One region of the Arthrobacter sp. zg-Y40 genome, then DNA from elsewhere that is predicted to be linked to it. Evidence: predicted binding sites of a transcription regulator. Region 1 holds the regulator's gene; each other region holds the start of a gene.
The links. The regulator LexA, encoded in region 1, represses DNA repair genes until DNA is damaged. The targets are predictions, from matches to a motif close to TCGAACANNTGTTCGA.

Region 1 (3,272 bases):
GGGGTTTCCGTGTGGGAGAACTCCGCGTAGGCCTCGTCCACCACGACAACTGCGTTGGAGGCGGCGCCGGCATCGTAGGCCGCCTCGATGGCGTCCAGTCCCAGGGCGGTGCCGGTGGGGTTGTTCGGGGTGCAGAGAATGATGATGGTAGGTGCCTGTGCCCGGACCTGCTCCGCCACGGACTGCGGGTCCAGGGTGAAGTCGGCTTCCCTTGTGCCGGTGACATAGGCGGTTCCCGTGCCGCTGGCGAGCAGCGGGTACATGGAGTAGGTGGGCGGGAAGCTCATGGCCTTCCGGCCGGGGCCCCCGAAGGCCTGCATGATGTGCTGCAGGACTTCGTTGGAGCCGTTGCCAGCCCAGATGTTTTCGGCGGTGAGACCGTGGCCGAGATAGTTCGCCAGGTTTTCCCGCAGCTGGGTGAACTCGCGGTCCGGGTACCGGTTCAGTCCGGCAACTGCCGCCTGGACCTCGGTAACGATCGCTTCCCTTACATGCCGGGGCAGCCCGTGGGTGTTTTCATTGACGTTCAGCAGGATCGGCACATCCAGCTGCGGAGCTCCGTACGGGCTCAGGCCGCGGAGGTCTTCCCGCAGGGGAAGTCGGTTCAGGTTTTCCAGCTGTTCACTCACCCGTACAGCTTAAGGCGCTGCGGCACCCGGCGCGGAATCCGGTGTCCCGGCATGAAGTTCCGGGCTAGGAGGCGACGGGGATGTAGAGCTGCCGGCCGGCCGGGACCGTGGCGTTTTCCAGGTTGTTCAGTTCCACGATGTCCGCAACGACGTCCCGGGGATCCCGCTCCGGTGCGTATTCGGTGGCGAGGGACCACAGTGAGTCGCCGGTGGAAACGGATACCTGCAGGGTGCGTGTAGTTTCCGGTGAGTTCCCGGTGGCCATGGCAGGGGCGGTGAAGAAACCCGCAAAGACCAGAAGTGCAGCGGTGGAGAACATCAGGGGTGCGCCCACCAGGACGAGCCGTCCGCGGCGGGTGAGGCGCAGCGGTGCCTGGCTGCGCGCGGCAGCGGAGGCGCCGGCCGGGGCACTGGGACGCACCGAAGCGTTGGGAAGTACGTGTACTGACATGTCAATACCTTTCCGGTCCGATGAGCAGCTCCCGCGCCGTCCGGACAATCCCCGGCAGGACCGGGTATTGCGCGGGGCTTAGAAACTGCATTCGAACATCTGGTGGATCCTGCGAGGTGTCACAGGACCATACTCGAACATACGTTCTAAGTTGTACTCGAACATTTCTAGCACTTATCTACGAACATTGTCGAGACTCGCTCGAATATATGTTTGAAAAACTTGCCGCGCTCCCTTAACGTTGAACCTGTCGGGAAAGCGGTGATACCAACTAATCACCCGGCACTGACAAAACTGAGAAAACCGGGAAACCGGGAAAAGCGACAAAACGGTACGGCCAGCACCGCAGGCACGGCCGGCACATAAAGAAGAAGCCATCGGGTCCGCATCCGCGGGCCTACCGTGAAGGGAAGCCGACGTGGCCCGTGTTACCAATGGCAGCACCCCCGCCCCTGCCGCGCCCGCTCCGGCAGTGCGCACCAAGGGCCTCACCGCCCGGCAGACTAAGATCCTCGAGACCATCCAGCGCTCGGTCAGTACCAACGGCTACCCGCCCTCTATGCGGGAAATCGGAGACATCGTCGGTCTGGCCAGCCTCTCGAGCGTTACCCACCAGCTGAGCCAGCTGGAAAAGCTGGGGTACATCCGCCGGGATCCCAAACGGCCCCGGGCCATGGAAATCCTGGTCCCCCTGCTGCTTCGCGACGCGCCTTCAACCCGCCGCAGCGCATCCGGTTCGCCGGACGGTTCAGCGGCGGAAACCGGCTCAGGGTCCACTGCGGGGGCAGCATCCGGCGCCGGCAGCTCACATGTCTCCGACCTCACCACCGCGATCGACACGGCCATGGTTCCGCTCGTGGGACGCATTGCGGCCGGCGGGCCCATCCTGGCGGATCAGCAGGTGGAGGAAGTCATTCCCCTGCCGCGCCAGCTTGTTGGCCACGGCGACCTGTTTATGCTCCGCGTGTCCGGCGACTCGATGGTGGACGCTGCCATTTGCGACGGAGACTGGGTGGTGGTGCGGCGCCAGCCCACGGCAGAGAACGGCGATATTGTTGCCGCCCTGCTGGAGGACGAAGCGACGGTCAAGACCTTCCGCCAGCGCAACGGCCACACCTGGCTGCTGCCGCAGAACACCCGCTATGAGCCCATCCTCGGCGACGAAGCCACCATCATGGGCAAGGTCGTATCGGTCATGCGTTCTCTCTAGGGCTGCACGCAGCAAAACAGCACCAATAAACAGCACCACTAAATACAGCGCCGCCGGCTCCCTGCCGACGGCGCTGCTGCGTTCCTGCCTCGCGCTTCCCCCTGGACGGGGCCCGGCCTAGGTCCGGGTGCCTGCGGGCTGAGCTGAAAGGCGTTCAAGGGCCTGCAGCACCACGCCGCGGTCCGTGGTGGACCAGAACGGGGGCAGGGCAGCCCTCAGGAAGCTGCCGTACCGGGCGGTGGCGAGCCGGGAGTCCAGGACGGCCACCACCCCCTTATCGCCGGAGGCCCGGATCAGCCGGCCAGCGCCCTGCGCCAGCCGGACGGCGGCGTGGGTTGCCGAAACACTCATAAAGCCGTTGCCGCCTGCCTTGGCCACCGCACGGGTGCGGGCCGTCATCAGCGGATCATCGGGACGCGGGAACGGAATCCGGTCCATGATGACCAGCCGGCACGAGGCACCAGGGACATCCACGCCTTGCCACAGGGACATGGTTCCGAAGAGGCAGGTCGCGTCGTCATCGGCGAACTGCTGTACCAATGCGGACATGGTGGACTCGCCCTGGCACAGGATCGGGAAGTCCACCCGTGTGCGCAGGGCATCAGCCGCTTCCTCGGCTGCACGCCGGGAAGAGAACAGACCCAGTGCGCCGCCGCCGGAGGCCTTGATCAGCGCCTCAATCTCGTCCAGTTGCTCCGGGGATGTCCCCCGCCCCGGTTTAGGCAGGTCCTTGGCTACGTAGAGGACACCCTGCCGGGGGTAGTCAAAGGGACTGCCGACGTCGGTGCCGTTCCATTTCGGGGCACCGCTGCCCAGGAGTCCCAGGGCGCCGGCCACCGGACCGAATTCTGCTCCGATGGCCAGGGTGGCGGAGGTCAGGACCACGGTGTGACCGTCGAAGAGCCCTTCGCGCAGCCGGCCGGCAACCGACAGTGGGGCCACGTTGATGGTGGGCGGTGAGTCTTCTTCGGGCGCCGTGTAT
Region 2 (3,272 bases), on a different contig from region 1:
GGTCACCTCGGACGAATTCCTCCCCTGGGACGCCGTATACCGGACGCTCGGGGCGGCAGCGGGGGTTCCCGAACCGGTCCTGGTGCACGTGGCCTCCGAGACCATTGCCGCCCATGATCCGGTCCGCGGACCCGGACTGCTGGGAGACAAGAGCCACTCGGCCGTCTTCGACAACAGCAAGATCAAGTCCCTGGTGCCCGGCTACCGGGCGGAGATTCCCTTCTCCAAGGGGGCCCGCGAAATTGTCCGCTGGTACGACGCCCGCCCCCGGGAACAGGAACCGGACCCCGGCTGGATGGAACTCAGCGACCGCTTGGCTGCCTGGGCGCTCGAGTAACAGCGGGGTTCGGCGCGTGTGGCGCCCCGTTTCCGCCGCAGCGGGCTGTTAGAGTGCGACCATCGTCACAGCACCGGACCCGGTGCCGTGACGGAAGATTCCAGTCATCCTTCGGACAGGTCTGGGGGGAACTTTTTGAAAGGGCAGCATGTCGGAAAATAAGCAGTATCCCGGTAACGATCAGGGAGCCGAGACGGGGGCACCGGCAGCGGACGGGCAGTACAGCTACCCGCAGAGTGCCCCGGAGCCGGCTCAGCAGCCCCAGGCATCCGGACAGCAGTCCACTCCCGCCCCGGCCGGAGAGCCCAGCGCCCAGCAGTACCCGCCGTACGCCCAGCAGGGCAACGGGCAGGACCAGTTCGGGCAGGCTTCAAGCTACCCGCAGGGCCAGTACCCGCAGGCACAGTACGGGCAGGCACAGTACCCGCAGGGCCAGTACCCGCAGGCCCAACAGTATCCCCAGGGACAGTACCCGCAGGGGCAGCAGTATCCCCAGGGACAGTACCCGCAGGCACAGCAGTACCCGCAGGGCCAGTACCCCCAGGGCTACGACGAGCGGAAGTCACGCCTGGTGGCCGGCCTGCTGGGCATTTTCCTGGGCAGCCTGGGCATCCACCGTTTCTACCTGGGCCACACCGGGCTTGGCGTAGCGCAGATCGCCGTAACCCTCGTCACCTTCGGATTCGGCAGCCTGTGGGGCTTCATCGAGGGCATCATGATCCTCTGCAATGCCGCGTCGTTCCGCACGGATGCCAAGGGCGTACCGCTTAAGGAGTAGGCGGGAGCTGCTGCTGGGGCACCTCGGGCTGCATATTGCGGCGGTACCGGTGTTCCAGCAGCAGGCGCGCTCCGTTGACCACGAGCGTTTCCACCGGAACCCCCTGTTCCTCGGCCAGTTCCTCCAGTTCCCGTCCCAGCTTTTTCGGGATCTGCAGCTCAATGATCATGGCTTAAATCGTATAGCGGCTCCGGCGCCTCTTCTGACGCGCGGCCCGTCGGATGCGTCACCTGCCCTTCGGCCGTAGGTATTGCGGCTTCCTGCGGTGCTAGGCTGGGATTCGAAAGTTTGTTCTAGTTGATCACCTCAGAGGGGCGCAGGCATGGCGGTGTTTTCAGCAGACCGTTCCCGCAGGACAGCCCCGCCGCCGGAGGCCGACGCTGCCGCTGCCTCCGGCTTTCCGAGCCCGGCCCGTGACTACTTCGACGGCCGCATTGACCTCAACCGGCACCTGATCCGCGATCCCACCTCCACCTATGTGGTGCGGGTCGAGGGCGACTCCATGGCCGGCACCGGCATCTGCAACGGCGACGAATTGATCGTGGACCGCTCGCTCACTCCGCGGGACGGCGCCGTCGTGGTGGCCGTGGTCAACGGAGAACTGGCCGTGCGGCGCCTCCTGCTGGACGGGAACAAAATCCTCCTGCGGGCCGAAACGCCGGGTTACCCCGATATTGAAGTGTCGGAGCCGTCGGAGCTTTCGGTGTGGGGCGTTGTGACCCGGTGCCTGCACCATGTCTGATCTACCAGCCGCGGAGGGCCGGCCAACTCCTGCCAGCTCCGGCACCCGGATTGCCCTGGTGGACGTCAACAGCTTCTATGTTTCCTGCGAGCGCGCCTTCGATCCGAAGCTGGCCGGAGTGCCCGTGGTGGTGCTGTCCAACAACGACGGCTGCGTAGTGGCCCGCTCGGATGAGGCGAAGGCACTGGGCATCAAGACCGGCACCCCGTGGTTCAAGCTAGCCGAGTCCGCCCAGCAGGTGGGCCTGATCCAGCGCTCCAGCAACTACGAGCTGTACGGAGACCTCAGCTCACGGGTGATGGAACTGCTGGGCCGCTATGCGCTGTGGCAGGAGGTCTACTCCATTGACGAGTCCTTCCTGGGCCTGGCCGGCACCCCGGCCGAACTCAACGCCCAGGGCGCGACCATCCGCACCGCCGTCGCCCGGCACACCGGCCTGCCCGTCTGCGTAGGCATCGGCAGCACCAAGACCCTGGCGAAGTTCGCCAACCGGATCGCCAAGCAGAACCGGCACCTGCAGGGGGTCTGCAACCTGGACACCATGGACCCTGCGGTGGTGGACACCATCATGTCCCGGGTGCCGGTGACCGGGCTGTGGGGTGTGGGATCGCGGCTGGGGACCCGGCTGGCGGCGCTGGGCATCGAGTCCGTGGCGGATCTGCGGGCGGCGGACCCGGCGATGATCCGGCGGAAGTTCTCGGTCATCCTGCAGCGCACGGTGCTGGAGCTCAACGGCACCTCCTGCATTCCGCTCGACGACGAGCGCGCCGACCGCAAACAGCTGATCTATTCCCGCAGCTTCTCCACTCCCGTCACCACACATACCGAGATGCGGCAGGTTATGAGCATCTACGCCCAGCAGGCCGCAGCCCGGCTGGCACGGGAAGGCCAGCAGGCCAGCGTGCTCACCGCGTATGCGGGCACGTCCCACTTCAGCGAGCGCGCGTCGTCGTTCCCCTCGGCCACCGTGCGGCTGCCGGCGCCGACGGCGGACCCGGTGATCCTGAGTCGGGCGGCGGTAGGTGCCCTGGAGACCCAGGTCATTGAAGGCGTCTCCTACACCAAGGCCGGCGTGATGCTCAGCGGGCTCGAGGCCGCCGGGGCACAGCCGCTGTTCGATGAGTTCGTCTCCGACCAGGAGCGCCGCAATCTGGGTGACCTGCTGGGCCGGGTTACGGACAAATACGGGGCTGCGAGCATCGGCCTGGGCCTGGCCGGGATGGCGACGGCGAAACCCGAGTGGACCATGTCCCGCAAGTACTCCTCCCCGCGGTACACCACCGAGTGGAGCGAACTGCCGGTGGTTCGGGCACTATGAGCGGATACCCGGAATCGCAGGCAGCAACAGGTAGTTTTCCGCCGCTGACGCACGCTCCCCCGCCGGTTTACGCTCTATCCTGCAATTGTCTGTCCCG
Region 3 (3,272 bases), on a different contig from region 1:
CGCCCCCGAACCCATCCTTCCGCTTGGGCTGTTCCGCAACCGGAATTTCCTGCTCCCCGTGCTGGTGGGCATCTCCGTCGGGATCGCGATGTTTTCCACCATTTCCTACCTCCCGACCTTCCTGCAGATGGTCAACCGCGCCACCGCCACCCAGTCGGGCCTGATGATGCTGCCCATGATGGGCGGGCTGCTGCTCACCTCCATCGGCACCGGCCAGCTGATCTCGCGCACGGGACGGTACAAGGTCTATCCGGTGGCCGGCTGTGCCGTGATCATTGCCGGACTGGTCCTGCTGTCCCGGATCTCGGATACGACGCCGTACGGGTTCACGGCCCTGGGGATGCTGGTGATGGGCATGGGGATCGGGATGCTGATGCAGAACCTGGTGCTGATTGTGCAGAACAGCGTGCCGGGCAGGGACATGGGGGCAGCGATCTCCGGGGCGAACTATTTCCGGCAGATCGGTGCCTCGTTCGGCATTGCACTGTTTGGCTCCATCTTCATCCACCGGCTGGGCAACGAAATGGCGGCGGCGCCGCCCGGGGCAGGGGCCGCCGCGGGCGGAGACATCAACTCGCTCAGCCCGGCCATGCTGCGCAGCCTGCCCGCACCGGCGCAGGACTTTATCGCCGCCGCGTTTGGGCACGCGCTGCCGCCCATCTTCCTGCTGAGCGTGCCCATTGTGGCGGCAGCCCTGGTGCTGTGCCTGTTCATCAAGGAGATTCCGCTGTCCACAACAGTGCGGGTGGAGGCGAAGGAAGAGGCCTAGGAAATGCCGTAAGTGAACAGCATGTACAAGAGCCACAGGATCAGTGCCAGCACGGCGCCCTGCCACACCAGGGAGGGAATGATGTACAGCCGTGCCGCGAGCTTCTTTCTGCCGTTCTGGAGCGCTGCAATAAAACCGCCTACGGATGCGACCAGGGTGAGGATGCCGAGGATGGCAATGAGGTCAACAAGGCCGCCCCAGCCGGAACCATAGGCGTAGTCGCCCATACTGCCGGCCCAGACAATGAGGGGCATCAAGGCCAGGGCCCAGCCGAGGGTAACGATGACGATGCCGGCGATTGCCCCGCCGCCGAAGCGCTCCCGGGGTGCTTGGGGGAATTGCTGGTACGGGTTTCCAGCCGTTGGTGCCCCCGGGTACGGGTTTCCAGCCATGGACGCCCCGGGGTACGGGTTTCCCTGCATTGGGGCACCGTTATACGGGTTCTGGTAGGCCCCGGCGTACCCCGGCGGCGGACCGGGTTGCTGCTGCGCCTGTTGCTGCGTCTGTTGCTGGGAGGCCTGCGGGTCATGGAGGGGAGGCTGTCCGGCGGGCGGCATGCCGGTGTGCGTGGCAGGGTCCATGGTTGGCTCCATCGGTTGGGGACGGGAATCTGGAACCAGTGTGCACCAGGCGGGCGTGTTTAGCCCGTAACCCCTTGCCCGGGTGTGGATGAACGGTCTGTTAGCGGGGACCAAAATACCGGATCCGGCACCTCGTGGTGCCTATTGTCCGCCGCTGGTCGTACACTGAAGATGACGCTGTTCGAATATATGTTCGAATTAGTTGCCGGCTGTTAACCAACAGGGAAACCACCAAGGAAACCAACAGGGAAACTGCCGCCGGCAACCAGTGCAGCCAGTAAAAACCAGCGGGGATGGCGGCGTGCGGTATGCACGTGCCGGGCGGGGAGGGAAGCTGAATGGGTGTCTTCAGCGAAGCAATAGAGGTGGTGTGCTCGCCCGCGGGCAAGCCCCTGCGGCTGGTGTGGGGCGGGCACACCTACAAGGTGGGCGCTGATCCGGTGCGCTGGTATGAACGCCGCAACTGGTGGGAAGAGGAAACCCGGGCCGAACGCGGCCACGGCGCCGGACTGGTGGATACCGAGATCTGGCGGGTTCAGGCCCGTGTCAGTGAACACTCCGAGCTGCGCACCCTGGACCTCTCGCACCACGTGAACACCGACCGCTGGCGCCTGATACGGATCCATGACGCACTGAGACCCAGTGCCTGAGGGGACAGCACCAACCCCATGAGCTTTATCCACCTGCACGCAGCCACTGCCTTCAGCGCCCACTACGGAGTGTCCTGGCCCGAGGAGATGGCCGCTGCCGCTGCTGCCGACGGCGCCGATGCCCTCGCCTGCACCGACAGGGACGGGTTGTACGGCACCGTCAAGCATCTGCGCGCCTGCATGGAGGCAGGAATCGACCCCATTGTGGGAGTGGACCTCGCCGTCCTGGACGAACACCACACCGTCACGGGCCGGGTGGTTCTCCTGGCCCGCGGATCCAACGGCGGCGCCGGCTACCGTGCCCTGTGCCGGCTGATCTCCGCAGCCCACGCCGGCACCTCGGCTTCCCGGGCACGCACCGGCAAACCCGTAGGCGTCACCATGGAGCAACTGGCCGCCCATGCCCGGGGAACACTGGCAGAAGACGGAACTCCCATAGGGGAGGCCGGGCAGCCGGTGCTGACTGTGCTGGTAGGCCCGCAGTCCGACGTCGGCGTTGCCATGCGCAGCCGCAGCTATGCCGTGGCGCGTACCCTCTTCGCCCGCTGGCGCTCGCTGATCCCTGCGGGGGCGCTCGCCGTCGAGGTGGTGACGCACCTGGCCCCGCCGGGGGAGAACCTCAGCCTCGCCCACGCGGTGCGGATGTTCCGGCTGGCCGATGAGATGCGCGTACCCGCCATCCTCACCAACGCCGTGCGGTACGTGGATGAGGACGGCGCCGCCACCGCTGACGTGCTCGACGCCGCGCGCTCGCTGACCTCGCTGTCCCGGCTCCCTGACCTGCAGCCCAACGGGCAGGGCTGGCTCAAGGGCACACGCCAGATGACGGCACTTGCCCGGGAGATCAGCTCGGAAGCGGGCTACGGCTCCGGGGGAGCGGCACGGATGCTGGCTGACACTGCGGCGCTCGCCGATGACTGCCGGATTGACCCGGTGGCCGACATGGGCTGGAAACAGCCAGTGGTTCCGGAAGCGTCGGTGATCGGCATCAACGCCGAACCCATGACGGAACTGCGCCAACGCTGCGAAGCGGGGATCACCCGCCGGCTGCGCGTGCAGGACTCCATCGCCGAGGTCCAGATGCGCAACCGGCTCGAACACGAACTGGGCATCATTGAACGGCTCGGCTTCGCCTCATACTTCCTCACGGTCGCCGAAGTTTCGGCCATGATCACGGGAATGGGGGTACGCGCCGCGGCCCGCGGCTCGGGCGCCTCCTCGCTGGTGAACTATCTGCTGGGAGTCAGTCACGTCAACCCGCTGGACCACGAC

Region 2: a site for LexA is predicted at 1,396-1,411, ahead of LJ754_RS07885 (LexA family protein). Genes of this name have one in related genera too.
Region 3: a site for LexA is predicted at 1,532-1,547, ahead of LJ754_RS08080 (DUF6504 family protein). Genes of this name have one in related genera too.

Annotation. Positions count from the first base shown of each region.
Region 1 covers NZ_JAJFZS010000015.1:35,965-39,236, forward strand. The annotation lists gene LJ754_RS15465 (histidinol-phosphate transaminase) at 1-629, opposite strand, end outside; gene LJ754_RS15470 (LysM peptidoglycan-binding domain-containing protein) at 694-1,080, opposite strand; gene lexA (transcriptional repressor LexA) at 1,499-2,290, shown strand; gene LJ754_RS15480 (ATP-dependent DNA helicase) at 2,408-3,272, opposite strand, start outside.
Region 2 covers NZ_JAJFZS010000008.1:109,164-112,435, reverse strand. The annotation lists gene LJ754_RS07900 (NAD-dependent epimerase/dehydratase family protein) at 1-337, shown strand, start outside; gene LJ754_RS07895 (TM2 domain-containing protein) at 486-1,115, shown strand; gene LJ754_RS07890 (hypothetical protein) at 1,105-1,284, opposite strand; gene LJ754_RS07885 (LexA family protein) at 1,438-1,857, shown strand; gene LJ754_RS07880 (Y-family DNA polymerase) at 1,850-3,175, shown strand.
Region 3 covers NZ_JAJFZS010000008.1:143,037-146,308, forward strand. The annotation lists gene LJ754_RS08070 (MDR family MFS transporter) at 1-769, shown strand, start outside; gene LJ754_RS08075 (hypothetical protein) at 766-1,350, opposite strand; gene LJ754_RS08080 (DUF6504 family protein) at 1,689-2,000, shown strand; gene LJ754_RS08085 (DNA polymerase III subunit alpha) at 2,019-3,272, shown strand, end outside.